2 regions of the Desulfotomaculum sp. OF05-3 genome follow, and region 1 is predicted to be linked to the other one. Evidence: a T-box and tRNA genes for the amino acid it is inferred to sense, from the RefSeq annotation. Region 1 holds a T-box; the other holds one or more tRNA genes.

Evidence for each region. A T-box is a leader RNA that pairs with one kind of tRNA and senses whether it is charged. The one in region 1 lies ahead of metG (methionine--tRNA ligase), so its partner is inferred to be a tRNA-Met.
Region 2: it has a tRNA-Met gene. The T-box ahead of metG (methionine--tRNA ligase) is inferred to sense a tRNA for this amino acid. The anticodon was not compared.

Annotation. Positions count from the first base shown of each region.
Region 1 is NZ_QWGO01000011.1:64,828-72,913, forward strand. Features, by position in the region: gene tnpA (IS200/IS605 family transposase) at 1-227, shown strand, start outside; gene DXA87_RS07930 (IS200/IS605 family accessory protein TnpB-related protein) at 236-1,561, shown strand; gene DXA87_RS07935 (DUF885 domain-containing protein) at 1,905-3,731, opposite strand; gene DXA87_RS07940 (alpha/beta hydrolase) at 3,897-4,682, opposite strand; gene DXA87_RS07945 (DUF2156 domain-containing protein) at 4,670-6,391, opposite strand; T-box leader at 6,638-6,880, shown strand; gene metG (methionine--tRNA ligase) at 7,109-8,086, shown strand, end outside.
Region 2 is NZ_QWGO01000013.1:32,639-40,724, reverse strand. Features, by position in the region: gene rlmB (23S rRNA (guanosine(2251)-2'-O)-methyltransferase RlmB) at 1-514, opposite strand, end outside; gene DXA87_RS08800 (ribonuclease III domain-containing protein) at 504-980, opposite strand; gene cysS (cysteine--tRNA ligase) at 965-2,374, opposite strand; gene ispF (2-C-methyl-D-erythritol 2,4-cyclodiphosphate synthase) at 2,484-3,035, opposite strand; gene DXA87_RS08785 (diacylglycerol kinase family protein) at 3,056-3,979, opposite strand; gene DXA87_RS08780 (hypothetical protein) at 4,368-5,279, shown strand; tRNA gene DXA87_RS08775 (tRNA-Met) at 5,430-5,503, opposite strand; tRNA gene DXA87_RS08770 (tRNA-Met) at 5,508-5,581, opposite strand; tRNA gene DXA87_RS08765 (tRNA-Val) at 5,606-5,678, opposite strand; gene DXA87_RS08760 (hypothetical protein) at 5,930-6,151, shown strand; gene DXA87_RS08755 (phosphopentomutase) at 6,287-7,480, opposite strand; gene deoC (deoxyribose-phosphate aldolase) at 7,467-8,086, opposite strand, start outside.

The sequences.
Region 1 (8,086 bases):
ATTTACTTCTGGATTGTAAACCGCAATTCTTTATATCAGATATGATAAAGATTATGAAGGGGAATCTGGCACGTCAGTTATTTCTTTCGCATCCGGAACTAAAACAGGAGCTGTGGGGAGGACATTTGTGGAATCCATCCTATTGTGCAGTTACCGTGAGTGACCGAAGCAGGGATCAGGTAATAGCATACATTGAGGGACAAAAAGAGAAGGAAAAAAGAAAGTAGGAAACTTTATGCAGATTGTATCCAGCTATGGAGTAGAAATTAATAAAAAGAATATACCGCTCCGTGCGACACTGGATATTTTCCGGAAAGCAGTTTCCTATTTGATTCCGGTGTATGCAGAGACCTGGGAAGAACTTTCTGAAATCAGGAATCCACAAAAACGCTTTAATGAAGCGGAGCATCTGGTGCATGAAACAAAAAAGAATCATGCCCGATTTGCGTTTGACTGTCACTTTCCTAAGATGCCCTCCTATCTGAGAAGATCGGCGATCCAACACGCACTCGGAGCGGTGTCTTCCTATTACACACGGCTTGATCTGTGGAAAAAAGGAGAACTGAGGGGAAAGCCGAAGCTGGTCTGTGAGAATCATGCGATGCCGGTATTCTATCGGGATGTCATGTATAAGGAAGCAGAACCGGGAAAAGATGTGGCACATTTAAAGCTGTTTGATGGGCGTGAGTGGAAGTGGTTTCAGGTAAAATTACTTCATACCGATATGGAATATCTGCGAAAAAAATGGAATAGGAAAAAGGCATCTGCCCCTACTTTGGAAAAGAAACATCATAAATATTTCCTTCGGTTTTCTTATACGGAGGAAGTAAGCTTATCGAAAACAGCGATAAAAGAACAGGTAATATGCAGCGTTGATATAGGAATCAATACGGATGCGGTCTGCAGCATCATGCGTGCAGATGGCACTATCCTGGGACGGAAATTTATAAATTTCCCCAGTGATAAAGACCATTTGTATCATGTGCTTGGCAGAATCCGCCGTTTTCAGAGAGAACATTCCTCCGAACAGGTCCAAAGCCGATGGGATTATGCAAAAAGGCTGAATATGGAGCTGTCCCGCAAAATAGCTGCGGAGATCACGAAATATGCCGCAGAGTATCAGGCCGATGTAATTGTGCTTGAGTATCTGGAAATGCAGGGAAAAATATCCGGAAAAAAGAAACAAAAGCTTCATTTATGGAGAAAACGGGATATTCAGAAGCTGTGTGAACATCAGGCACATCGGAACGGGACTCGTGTGTCCAGAGTCAGTGCCCGGAACACCAGCAGGCTGGCCTGTGACGGAAGCGGAGCGGTAGTAAGAAATCAGGAGAACCATAGCCTATGCACCTTTCGGACAGGAAAACAGTACAACTGCGACCTGTCAGCAACCTATAATATCGGAGCGAGATATTTTATACGGGAGCTTTTAAAACCCTTTCCGGAAACGGAAAGGTCTTCACTGGAGGCAAAAGTACCTGCAGTGAAGCGTAGAACCTCCTGTGTTTATGCAGATTTAAGAAAGCTTCATGTAGAAGTAAACAACTTAAAAGCGGCATAACCACAGACAGATATCCAGCGGACTACCTGAAATGTGGAAACCAGCCGTATCCGGCATGGAAAAAGTGCGTATCCGCACGAATTCTAAGTTACAGGTGTATCCGCCGATATTTAGTCTTGCCGTTTAAAACGGCTGAGAAGCACGTGACTTTAGCCATGTGAGGTTCACACCATCAAACCGAGAACAGAAATGGTTTACCGTACGCTTGTGAAGCTGGAAGAAAAAGGATATTTCGCTTAAGTTTTAGAACATCCGATTAAAAAGAATGTGTAAATAAAGTGTGTAAGTTGAGGCAAAAACTTACACACTTTATTTTTTGAGTAACAGGGAATTTTTTTACTGGTTATACCTGTCGAAGCCATAATTTGAAGTATTTCCGTGTCACCGAAAACGGCACAGGACCGAGATCGAGAAGAAACTTATGGAATTCCTTCGCGGAAAATCGGTTCCCCAGCTTTTTTTCTGCTTCCTCCCGCATCTCCATGATCTCCACATATCCGCCGGCGTACTCCAGATAATTTGTGGGATTGTCGATCAGGGTCTGCCAGAGTTCTTCCACCAGCGCATCATCCGCGTCAAAGCAGGTGCGGACAAAGGCGGCAGCCCGGTCTTTTGACCAGCCGTCATAATTGATCCCGATATCTAAAAGTGAGTGAAAACAGAGAGAAAAGGACCGCATGGCGGCCTGATAAGCGCTGTTTTCTTCAGAAAGACCATTATCATAGAAGTAGGACAGCTGTTCTACATAAGTTGCCCATCCTTCATTTGCCCCGGAACAGGTGAGCAGGGCCGCCAGAGGATTGTGTGTGTGTTCCCGGAAATAGACGGTCTGGTAGAGATGACCGGGAAAGCCCTCATGGGCGAGTGTTGGGTACAGTTCGTCTTTTGCGCTGGTGCTGCCATTGTTGATATAAATCACATTCCGGGTGGGATCGTCAAGGGGTGCAGTAAGATAAAACGCTGGACTTAACGTAGATTCCAGCTGCGCGGGAACGTACCGGATCTCATATTTTTTTGAGGCTTCGGAAAGAACCGGGAAATCTCCGGACATCTGTGTCTGCAGATCAGCCAGAATCGCAGGTGGATCGGTAAGGCGGAAGGAGAGATCAGGACCTGTCTTTTTCGAAAGAGAAGAAATCGTTTCCAGATCTTTCTGCATCCGGTCAGACAGAGCTGCCTTTAATTCTTCTATATTATAAGAAAGGCCGGGACCGGATCGTAGAAGATATTCATAATACCGTCTGCCATTCCGGAATCCGCAGAGCCCACCTTCATTGATACCGCGTCCCTTTAATCCGGAGAGCCCATCGATCAGATGGCGGTAAGCGGGAAGAAACGAGTTCTTTATGACCTCAAGATGGCGGGAGCGGAAATTATTTTTCTGCTGTTCCGACAGGGAAATATCTGTGGAAAGAGAATTTAACCGTGTCTCAAAGGTTTCCGTGAGAAAATTGTTCACGGGATCTATGAGATAACTCTGACAGGATTCCAGGATCCGTTCAATCGAGGCATCAGATGGTCCGAGTCCGGCAGCCGCCTTCTGCTCTTCAAAGTAGAGGATATCCCCATAATAGGAATCAAGCTGGGAAAGCAGAGTGAGATAATCTTCCACATCCTGAAGCGAGTGAAAAGAATACTCCGCCAGCAGGATCGGAAGCTGTGCCTGGATCCCGATGGTGGGAGCGAGAGGCTGATCATAAAGTTCTAAACCTTCTGCCATCAGACCGGTCTCAATTCTCTCGAAAAGGGAGTCATAGAGGATCTGCTGGTCATCGGGCAGCATATGGGGATCAAACTCGGAGAGCTTTTCCTTCAGGTCATGAATCTCACGGCTGTTTTTTATGAGCTCCGACAGACGGTATGTACCGAGAGCAGCATCTTCAGCATCAATTCCATAATTTTCCGGGTGCAGAAGCGTATAGTGAAGATCCAGAGTGCCGGAAGACTCCATCTCTTTTCGAAACAGTTCCGTGCAGAAGGCGTCGAAATCTGCCTGAAGCTTTCGCTCCTCTTCGGAATGACCGGATCGGGTAGAGGAAAGAGCGTCAGAGGAATAAAATTCCCCGGTCTCCGGGGAAAGGGCCCGGGAGATCCGGTCATTCTGGCAGGCAGTAATGAAAACGGTCAAAACTAAAGCGGCAATAGCAAGGCGGAATGTTTTAAAAGCCATAGATCTTCGGACCTCCGAAAAATATTGGCTGACCAGGCGCGGAAGAAACAGCCATTTGGTTCAATATATGCTTTGCCGGTAAAAACAGAACTATACAGCGATAAAAAATGACCGACCGGTGGAGGTGCCGGGACTTATTGTTGAGAAAGAGAAAAGGGCTTATTGTTATGCTTGTGATTTGTCCAGAAAATCATGGATGATTTTCAAATAAAACGCTTTACACCCAAACATGGACGTATGGGTCGCCCCCTTGATCAAAACTAACTGCGCCCGGGGAATCAGCCGGGCCATAAGGCGGGAGTGGGAGACATTCACCAGATCTCTCGTTCCGGCGATCAGGAGAACCGGCGCCTGGACATTTTCAAGCTGCTCCCGGGACATCATGGGAGAATTGCAGAGCAGGGAAGCGAGCTGTTGATGACGGAAAAGACATGAAAGGATGCAGGAAGCGGCAGGATTTTTTTTGCAGATTTCCCGGAACAGACTTGTCGCCGCTTTCAGACAGAAGTATTTCCCCACACAAAAAGCCCGGACAGGAAGAATCAGCCCATCCGGTGAGACATTTCCACTGATGGCAATCACGGCACGAGTCCGATCCGGAAACAGGGATGCGAATTCCAAGGCGATATTTGCCCCATCGCTGAATCCAAAAAGAATACAGGTCGGGATATGAAGGATATCCAGAAGCGCTGCTGCGTCCCTCGCCATATCTGTGGTAGTGAACTCTGATTCCGCGTATTCCGGCTTGATCCGTGAGCGCCCGTGGGCGCGGCTGTCCATGAGAATGACACGGTATTTCATGGACAGCTTTTTTTCGTAATAATCAAAGATCAGGTGCGTCTCCGCGTTTCCGTGCAGCATTAAGATGGGAGTGCCGCGCCCGCTTTCCTTATAATAGATCCACACCTGAGGCGTATCCGCCATTCCCTGACGGCAGGTCATTTTTTCCATTTGTGCAGTTCTCCCTTAAGAAGAGTCAGAATGTAACCGCGGATCCCGTGTGGATTCTGGATCTCGACAGCGGCGTAGAGCATGCCCGGTGTCGGATATTTCGGAAGATATGCGTAGTAGGACGGAACCCATTCGGTGGGGCTGTACTTTTCTTTCGCGCGGTAAAGATCCCGGAATCCATAGCAGGCATTTAAGTGGTCATAGATAAACTGCAGAAGACGTTCCATCGGATTTTTGCTCTCGGCACTTAATCCTGCCAGAGGGGCAACACCGAGGCTGCCATAGCCGATGCCTTCTTCCTTGAATACCTGAAATGCCTCGTATATGATCGTCTCCATGACTCCGCTGGGCGCGTCTTTCCCGTGCCTTGTCACATCTGCCATGTAGCCGTTTTTTCCAAGAAATGGAACAAAGACGATAAAGGCAACCATTTTTCCATCAGAATTTAATGCGTAGAAATAACGCTTATCCATCGGATCCTCAAGCCCTACGGTACCCATGGTGAACTGGAGCATGCCGCTCTTCTTGCCATCCAGCCATTCATCGGTGATCCGGTCGAATTCCCGGTCAAGAGCCGGATTGCGTTTCTCAAGGACCTTGTATTCATGGACGGTGACACCGGCTTTTGTGGCATGGTTGATGTTCATGCGCATTTTCGCGCCTTTTTTGCCGCTGATCTCGTAATCGGTGAGTTTGAAACGCGCTTCCTCACCGCTCTTTACAAGACCGAACCCCTGCTTTTCGTATTCACTGAGATAATAGTCAGTCAGGCCGAGAAAGAAGATATTGTGGGCGCTGTTCTGACAGAATTCTCTGAATTCCGTCAGGAGAGCCGGAAAGTCCTCATCTCTGCACACAGGATCACCGTTTACGACGATGGTGTCACCGACAGTTCCATAAGGAAGCACGCCATAGACTGAGTGACCAAAATACAGGCATTTGTCATCCTCCAGTGCAAGATAGGAGCAGGGATTTTGGCTGTAAAGATTTAAAAGTGTTCTGGCATGCTGGATTTCCTGGGATCCGTGGGCCTGTTTCTGAATCCACGGGCGCACGGCACAGAGAATAGCGGCGAGAATACAGCCCCAGCTGAACCAGAACAGGACGAACTCCGTTCCATGGCGGTCAGCCATAGACGCGGGAAGACTTCCCATGCCGAAGATCATACTGATTCCCAGAGTGAAGCTGTCGGCAAAGGAGACAGAAGCACCGTCCGCGGTTCCGAGCCGCATATAGTGCCAGGTGATCCCTACATTTATGAGGACACCGATGATGGCAAAAAGTGCCAGAAGCAGTGTTTGTCGGCGGTTTCCGCGTCCGGCCGGGCAGCAGAAATCTTTCCGCGTGATGAAAAACAGGATAAATAAGAAAAGGTCGAGAATCATGATCCCGTTGTGCAGCGGATGTCCCATTCCGATGAGTCCGCGCAGAAAATTGAGGACAAAGATCCCCACGGAGATTGTCCATGCGTTCTGTTTTCTCTTCCATAACTGCAGGGACAATACGAAAAGAACAATGGAAAAGGCACGCTGAACCATGCGCCCCATCTCAAAGGATCCCTGCATGGCCTTCGAGATCCTGGAAAACGGGAAAAAGGTTAAAAGGAACAGGAAAAAGGAAAAGACGGCGAGCAGAAGGATCGTGATATTTTCGCCCCGGATCCGGAGCTGTCTTGCGCGTTCCTGATTGTTAAGTAATGTATGATTCATAAGCTCATTTCTCCAGAGTTAAGAGATGCCGCAGATCCGCAGGATACCGATGCAAAGATCTGTGAAAAAGTTTTTTGGTAACCACAGTGTAGTCTTTTGCGGATAAAAAATCAATAAAAATATTAGAGTTCATTTATGCGATGGTTTAGATGAAGATGCATGGCTGAACTGCAACATAAAACGCCGGAAAAACAAACGATACCTTGACAAATTTATTCGAACAGGATAGACTAAAGGCATCATATGGAAAAAGCTTGGAAGGGAAGAGTATGCCGAAAGGAAGCTTTCAGAGACCCCGGTTGGTGAGAAAGGGGAGCAAAGAGGCGGCAGAAGATGGTCCCGGAGCTGTGCAGGTGAAAGCGGAAACCGTGTTAGCCTGTGCCGGAAGCGCCCGTTAGCGTGTCAGGCTGTTTTTGACAGTCGGTGAGGGCGATGACCGTGAGGCACCGCCGAATTTAAAGTGGTAACACGGGGAGACTCGTCTTTAATAATTAAAGACGGGCTTTTTTTATTTGACAGGAAACTCCGAAGGAACGTCCTGTTAAACAAAAGGCACGAATGTGCCCAAAACGCACACTTGTGCGAGGTGGCAGGTTGGCGTAAACGGCCGCGCAAGGGCTCTGAAAGTGCCAGGATCCATTTGTATAGATGCAGCAGCATAAAACACCGGCAGGAGAAAAGCCGTAAAAAGAGATAAAAAACAGGAGGAATCAATCCATGTGTACAAACTGTAAGAAACCATACTACATTTCCACAGCGATCGCCTATACATCCGGCAAACCGCATATCGGAAACACTTATGAGATCGTATTGGCGGACGCGATCGCACGCTACAAGAGAGAACAGGGCTATGACGTTTACTTCCAGACAGGAACCGACGAGCACGGTCAGAAGATCGAGTTAAAGGCTGCGGACGCAGGCGTGACTCCGAAGGAGTTCGTTGACAACGTAGCAGGACAGATCAAGGAGATCTGGGACCTCATGAACACTTCCTATGATAAATTCATCCGTACCACAGATGATTACCATGAGAAACAGGTCCAGAAGATCTTCAAGAAATTATATGATCAGGGCGATATCTACAAAGGACATTATGAGGGACTTTACTGCACACCGTGTGAGTCCTTCTGGACTCCGTCCCAGGTCGTAGACGGAAAATGCCCGGACTGCGGACGTCCGGTACAGCCGGCAAAGGAAGAGGCATATTTCTTCCGCATGAGTAAATATGCTCCGAAGCTTATCGAGTACATCAACGAGCATCCGGAGTTTATCCAGCCGGTATCCAGAAAGAACGAGATGATGAACAACTTCCTGCTTCCGGGACTTCAGGATCTTTGCGTATCCAGAACCTCCTTCAAGTGGGGAATTCCGGTCACTTTTGATCCGAAGCACGTTACCTATGTATGGCTTGACGCGCTGACCAACTATATCACGGGAATCGGATATGACTGTGACGGAAACAGCGACGAGAAGTTTAAGAAATACTGGCCGGCAGACCTTCACCTGATCGGTAAAGATATTATCCGCTTCCATACCATTTACTGGCCGATCTTCTTAATGGCTCTCGGTCTTCCGCTTCCGAAGCAGGTATTCGGACATCCGTGGCTGTTACAGGGCGATGGCAAGATGAGTAAGTCCAAAGGAAACGTCCTCTATGCAGATACGCTCGTTGACTTCTTCGGTGTAGATGCAGTC
Region 2 (8,086 bases), on a different contig from region 1:
TGCCGCGTTTCTTTAAATCCTCGATCGTTGCCGCCATGTTGGTGACCTTTGCGACCGGCGTATAGTTTAACGCACCTGCGGAGGTTCTCGCAACCGTCGCGGTAAGTCCCACCGCGCGGCGTTTCGGAATGATCACTCCGTGAGCGCCCGCAAGGTTCGCGGTACGGATGATCGCTCCAAGGTTGTGCGGATCCTCAATTCCGTCAAGCAGGAATAAAAACGGCGGCTCGCCCTTCTCTTCCGCGATCTTTAAGATATCTTCCACCTCCGCGTACTCGTAAGCAGCGGCATACGCCATCACACCCTGATGATGTCCCGTCTCAGACATGGAATCCAGGCGTTCCTTCGGGACAAAATTTACGATCGTATCATGCTTTTTCGCCTCTCTCACGATCGTGCGCACCGGACCGTCCTGGCAGCCGTCAAGGACAAACAGCCGGTCGATGGTCTTTCCGGAGCGGAACGCCTCCAAAACAGCGTTGCGCCCTTCTATCGTCAGTTCTTCATATCTCATCGGAGTTCTCCTCTTTCTGTTTTTCCGTATCTCCGGACACTGCTTTTCCGGTCTTTGTCATCGCCAGTGCCACAAGATCCACCATTCGCTCCGTTCTTCCGGACAGGTAAAGATATCCCATCAGAGCCTCAAAGCCTGTCGCCATCCGGTAGTCCTTCATCGTTGCATTCTTGGCCATAGAGAAAGACTTCGCGTTTCTTCCCCGTTTGTAGACCGCATGCTCCTCCTCGGTAAGGTCACCCTCAATGGCCATCAGGAATTCTGCCTGGGCTGCAGCCTTCACAAGAGCCGAAGACTTCCTGTGAAGCTTATTCACCTGCATATTTCCCTCGCTGACCACGATGGTACGGATCAGGATCTCGTAAGCCGCATCACCGAGATAGGCGAGCACAAGCGGAGAGTACTGACCTGCATCCGTATCCTTTAAGTGGAATTTTTCCTTTAAAAGCATTAAGCTCTCTTCCATTTTACGCCCTCTCTTGTGTCCTCGAGGACGATTCCCATGTCGAGAAGTTTTCCTCTGATCTCATCGGCAAGGGCAAAGTTCTTTGCCTTTCTCGCTGCCTGTCTCTGGGCGATCAGGTCCTCCACCTCAGAGTCAAGGACTTCCGCCTTCTTTTCTGTAATAATCCCCATTACGTCGCAGAGTCTCTGGATCTCATTCTTCATCCAGGAAACATACTCCTTTGTGCTTGCCCCGGAGACTGTGGAGTTGGAGAGCTTGATGAGCTCGAAGATCGCGGAGATCGCGTCCGCGGTGTTGAAATCATCATCCATCGCCGCCTCATACTTTGCGACAAGCTCCATTGCCTTCTTCTGGTTTTCCAGTTCTTCCGCTGTCATTGTGCCGCCGGTTGCCTTTGCCTCCGCCTCACGGAGCTTTTCCATACCGGTGAGGATTCTCTCAAGACCGTTCTTGGAGGCTTCCATTAGGTCCGCACTGAAGTTTAACGGACTTCTGTAATGTGCGCTCAGCATAAAGAAACGGAGCACCTGAAGATCGTATTTTTCGCTGATCTCACGGACGGTAAAGAAGTTTCCGAGAGATTTTGACATTTTCTTATTATCAATATTTAAGAACGCGTTGTGCATCCAGTATTTCGCGAAGGGCTTTCCGTTTGCAGCCTCACTCTGGGCGATCTCGTTCTCATGATGCGGGAAAATTAAGTCCTCACCGCCTGCATGGATATCGATCTCGTCGCCGAGGTATCTCTTTGCCATAACGGAACACTCGATGTGCCAGCCCGGACGGCCCTCGCACCACGGAGACTCCCAGTACGGCTCTCCCTCTTTTTTCGGTTTCCAGAGAACGAAGTCGTTCGGATCCTGCTTGCCCTCCTCACCGGTTACCTTGATCTCACGGAATCCGGACTGGAGATCGTCAAGATTCTTATGGGAAAGCTTTCCGTAATCTTTAAATTTCCGGACACTGTAATAAACCGTTCCGTCAGCAGCCACATAGGCGTAACCTTTTTCGATCAGAGTGCTGATCATATTCAGCATGCCGCAGATCTCTTCTGTCGCCAGCGGGTTCTTTGTTGCCGGCTCGATATTCATGCCTTCCATATCCTTTTTGCACTCGGCGATGTAGCGCTTGGAGATCGTCTCTGCATCAACGCTCTCCTCGATGGCTTTTTTGATGATCTTATCATCGACATCCGTAAAGTTGGATACATAATTTACATCGTATCCTTTATATTCAAAGTACCGTCTTACCGTATCAAATACGATCATCGGTCTCGCGTTTCCGATGTGGATAAAGTTGTAGACGGTCGGTCCGCACACATACATTTTTACTTTTCCCGGCTCCACCGGAACGAACTCTTCTTTTCTCTTTGTGAGTGTATTGTAGATCTTCATAACTTAAGCTCCTTCATATATCTTTCTGTCCGAATTTTTCTGCCATGCAGCTTTGCGTAATGCACTTTTACTATCATCAAAGTAAACAGGCGCTTACTTCCGCATTCATTTATTGCTGCTGTCTACAGCCCGGACAGCCCCCGCATCCACCGGAAATAATTCCAACGCGGTCCTCCGGCGCGTAATCCGCCACCGAACTTAAAAGGGCGATCGCCTGAGCGGAGATCCCCTCCCCGGTACCGGTAAATCCAAGCCCTTCTTCCGTCGTCGCTTTCACGCTTACCTGTTCTTTTTCGATTCCTAACGCCGCCGCGATATTTTCCGCCATCTGCGGGCGGTACGGCAAAAGCTTCGGCCTCTGGGCGATCACGGTGGAATCGATATTTTCGATCATATATCCGTTTTCCTGCAGGATCTTCCCGACTTCCTTTAAAAGCGCGATACTGGAAATCCCTTTATATCTCTCGTCCGAATCCGGGAAGTGCTGGCCGATATCGCCGAGGGCGGCGGCCCCCAAAAGTGCGTCCATCACAGCATGAAGAAGGACATCTGCGTCAGAATGACCCAAAAGTCCTTTTTCATAGGGAATGTCCACGCCTCCAATAATCAGCTTTCTTCCTTCTACGAGACGATGTACATCATATCCCTGTCCGATTCTCATAGAATCTCCTCCTGTTTCTATTATGAGCCGATCACGCGCATCCGTTTCGGGATACAGCGCACCGCCAGATTCTCCTGACACATACAGCTCTCACCGTCCACGTGGACCGCCAACGGGCGCGCAAGGTGGATCTCCGCCTCACTGCACTCAAAGACACGGATCCCCCGCTCTTTTCTCCGGACCCCCATCACAAGGTCTCTTAAGATCGGGATCATCTTCGTCTTTCTCGCACTGTTTCCAACGTAAACGGTCATTTTTCCGTCATCATTTAAAATCCCGCCGTTCTTCTTTTTCTTCTCTTCCCGGCGTACCATAAACGTGATGAAATATATATGATTAAACTCCACTTTCTGCGTCCCGTCAAGCAAAATATATCCTTTTGTCGGCTTTGCAAGAAAAAGCTGCTTTAATCCGATCCCAAAACGAAGGATTTTTGTCAGATGAAGCCTCGTCATCTGGTTTCTCACAGGGCAGCATAAGAGATTGTGGCACAGTGCCGCGTCGAGTCCGATCCCACAGCGTCCGGCAAATCTGCGGCTCACGATCTCCTCGTTTCCGAACGTGATAACGCCATAGTCCAGCATCCTGTAATATTTCGGGTGAAGGATCCGCCTCGCCTGACGGTCCACCTTCCAGAAAGACTGGAATCCCTTCGAGAGTGCATTCCGGAATCCCACCGGGACATAGCCGAAGGTCAGGAGTCCCTTAAAGGAGACACCGTTTAAGACCTCATTGTAGGTACCTTCGCCGCCGACGATCACGATCACCTTCGCTTCATCCTTTTCCGCCGTCAGTACTCTCGCGATCTCCGCCGCATCCCCTTGATGTTCCGTAAAAAAGACACGGTATTCCTGACTGTTCATTTCCAGCTGATGTTCCAGTCGTTTCCAGATCCGGTATCCTCTTCCAGCACCGGCACCGGGATTTACGATAAACTGATACATAACGTCCTCCGAATCTTATATGTTCAGAATTTTCCGTGCAGCCATATGCATTCTGACCATGTCAGTGCCATATGGCATACGATATAGATTATAGTATATCACATAACCGCTAAAAAAAGGCTAAATTTTTTCTAAACTTCATGCATGTGCACTGCGATACATTCCTGTTCATGCCATGCGCAGACAACAGCTGATTTTGCCGATGCTTCGCATTCCAAATCAGCAAAATCCCTACCCGTGTACCGGACACATCCGCGCCAAAACGTAAGAAAATAGTAAACATCTCTTTCTTGTCAGACAATATTGGGGTCAATTATAATAAAAGCAGATACAAAGGGCAAAGATAATTGATTTTTATGAATCCAAGCTCTGAAAGGAGGTTCCTGGTATGAAAAAAAGAATGTATGTCGGGCTTTTCATGCTGCTGTTCTGCATGATCTTTGCAGTCACAGCACTTCCGATCACCGCGAAAGCTGATATGGGTCCAAAGCCCTCGGTGCGCATCCAGTTCAAAAATATGAGCGATGATCTGTGCTATGGCACGCTGCTTTCAAAGGAGAAATGTACAGGACCTGCACAAGTCTGGGACGGCACCGCCAGAAATGAGCAGCTCTATGATCTTGACCGGAACATCTGGAAAGCTTTTGTAGATTACAAGGATCCTGACGGATATTATTTCCTTCAGAGGGGCTGGACGGTAAGCGAAACCGGTGAGATCGCCTGGACCTATTATCCACCGGAGGATTTTAAGATCCTCCTGTATTATCCGGAAACCGGGACCTTTGTATCAAGCGGAAGCTATGAGCGTTATGCATTTGATACTTATTACACCGTTGACATGGAGGGCGTCTGGATCGGATCCGTGGAATACAATGAGGACCTGAGCACAAACGAGCGGATCAACGCGTATCGTTCCTATAATTATCGGATGGAGCTTTTATCGCTCGCGGTCCGTATCCTTCTTACGATCGCAATTGAAATGGTCGTCGGGCTGTTATTCGGCTTCCGGCAGAAAAAGCAGCTGCAGATCCTTGCGCTTGTAAATATCACGACGCAGCTTCTCTTAAATCTGCTTCTCAATATCATTCATTACAATGCCGGTCCGTTGGCCTTTATCACAAGCTATGTCTTTTTCGAGGTCATAGTCTTTGCGCTGGAGGCAGGTCTGTATTGCAGGTTTTTGAAGAGAGTGTCCCCCAAAAAGGAAAACGGTGACTTTGTTCTCTATTCGTTTATCGCGAATTCAGCATCATTCTGGGTCGGATATTATCTTGCGACAGTATTACCGGGAATCTTTTAAGTGAAAATCCAGACACCAACAGAGCCTTTCATATGTTTGCAGGATCATTGCAGATGTTCTTTTCTGTTTGGTACAGCAGAAAATTTCAGAAAAATTATTATAATCGAAAAAGTCCCGGGAACCTTCTCAGATTCCCGGGATTTTCAATCGTAGCGGAAGGGAGATTTGAACTCTCGACACCACGGGTATGAACCGTGTGCTCTAGCCAACTGAGCTATTCCGCCATAGTAGCGGAAGGGAGATTTGAACTCTCGACACCACGGGTATGAACCGTGTGCTCTAGCCAACTGAGCTATTCCGCCATAACATATGTATTTTCATATAAATGGGGCCTATAGGGCTCGAACCTATGACCCTCTGCTTGTAAGGCAGATGCTCTCCCAGCTGAGCTAAGACCCCATTGCTTCCGTCTGACGTTTCCGTCAAGCGCGATTGCTTTGACAGTTTAACCTATTTTTTCGAAATTGTCAACAGTTTTTTGAAATTTTTTTGTAATGGATTTTTCCTGTTCTATCTACACGATTTAAAAAAAAGACTGACATCTCCTATTTTTCTCTTGCATTCCCAATACATCTTGTTTATAGTATAGTGTATAAGAATCCGATTCGCGGATTCCAATAATATGAACCTGCACAGGAGGGATTGTAATTATGCCAAGAGGAAGAAAGAAGACTGACGTTGCTCCGCAGGATCTTTTAAATGAGGTCCTTGCTTCTATCGAAGAGACAGAGCAGAAATTAAAAGCATTAAGAACTCAGAAAAAGGACATTGAAAAACAGATCGAGGCCAAAGAAATGGCTGAATTATACGCGATCGTAAAAGAGAAGAACATGTCCATCGAGGATGTAAAAACGAAACTCGGCGCAGAATAAGTCTCGCACTTCTGTCTGAACATAAAAGGAAGATCCACATTTCCCGGATACCGGGGATGCGGATCTTCCTTTTTTATTCTATTTTACCTGCTCCACGAAACTATCGGATCCACGCAGATCTCAGGCAGATCCCGATCATTCTAATTCTTTTAAGATCGACTCCCCGATCATATTCTCCGCTTTTTTAAGCCCGAAGTTATCGAGCACCGTCGCGCCGATGACACCAAAGGTCTTCTGTTCCTCAAACATTCCCTTCTCTTTCATAGACGGGGAGTAGGCAATAAACGGAACCTTTTCTCTCGTATGGTCTGTTCCCGTGTAAGTCGGATCATTTCCATGATCCGCCGTGATCATCAAAAGATCACCTTCCCGGAGGTTTTCAAGGAGTTCGCCAAGCTTCGCATCAAAGCGCTCCAGCTCTTCCCCATATCCCACCGGATTTCTCCTGTGGCCCCAGAGGGCATCGAAATCCACGAGATTCACAAAGCAGAGTCCCTTGAAATCCTTATCTTTGCAGATCTCGATGGTCTGTTCCATTCCATGGACGGAGCTCTTGGATCGGAATGCCTCCGTGATGCCCTGTCCGTCGAAGATATCACGGATCTTTCCGACGGAAATCACATCGTACCCGTTGTCCTTTAAGATATCGAGCGCCGTCGTTCCTGTCGGCTTTAACGCATAATCGTGGCGGTTGCTGGTGCGGACAAATTCGCCTTTCTTCTTTCCGACATAAGGTCTCGCGATGACGCGGCCCACACGCCACTCTTCCTTCATCGTGATCTCCCTAGCGATCTCACAGCAGCGGTACAGCTCGTCAAGTCCGAATGTCTCCTCATTTCCGCAGATCTGAAGGACGGAATCGGCAGATGTGTACACGATCATGTGACCGGTAGCGATCTCTTCCTCTCCCAGTTCGTCCAGGATCGCGGTTCCGCTGGCGCTCTTATTTCCTATTACTTTGTGACCGGTGCGTTTTTCCAGCTCGTCGATCAGCTCCTCCGGGAAACCGTGATCCGTGAAGGTCTTGAACGGTTTCGTCGTGTAGATCCCCATCATCTCCCAGTGTCCGGTCATGGTGTCCTTGCCGTTGCTGGCCTCGGAGAACTTTGTGAAGCGGCCCGTCGGCTTTTCCACCGGGGCAACCCCCTTTAATGGTCTTAAGTTCGCGATTCCAAGCTTCTGGAGATTCGGGATATGAAACCCCTTCATGTGTTCCGCGATATGTCCCAAGGTATCCACACCCATGTCACCAAACTTTTCGGAATCCGGCATAGCGCCGGTTCCCAAGGAATCTATGACGATCGTAAAAATCCGATTATATTTCGGCATCTAAATCTCCCCCTTTCTTTTTCGCCTGTTCCACAAGGCGGCTCGTTCCGAGACGGTCAGCGCCGAGGAGGACAAACTCCCTCGCGTCGTTGAAATCGGCGATTCCTCCTGCTGCCTTGATCTTCTTTCCGGCAGTCATATGGGCCTTCATAAGCGCCACATCCGGCTTTGTAGCCCCTGCGGCAGAAAATCCAGTGGACGTCTTGATAAAGTCCGCTCCAGAAGCAGCTACAGTCTCACACATCTTTATCTTCTCCTCATCCGTGAGAAGGCAGGTCTCGATGATGACCTTTAAAATGTGATCTCCGCAGGCCTCTTTTAAGGCATTGATCTCCGCCAGGACCTTATCGTACTGTCCCATCCTGACCCAGCCGATGTTGATCACCATGTCAATCTCTTCCGCTCCGTCTTTTAATGCCTCTTTCGTCTCAAAGACTTTCACAGCCGTCGTGTTGTACCCGTTCGGGAATCCGATGACGGTACAGACGGGCATCTTCCCATCCAGATATTCTGCCGCCTGCTTTACGTAGGACGGCGGGATGCAGACGGATGCGGTTCCATATTTTACCGCGTCATCGCAGATCTCCCTGATCTGTTCCCAGGTGG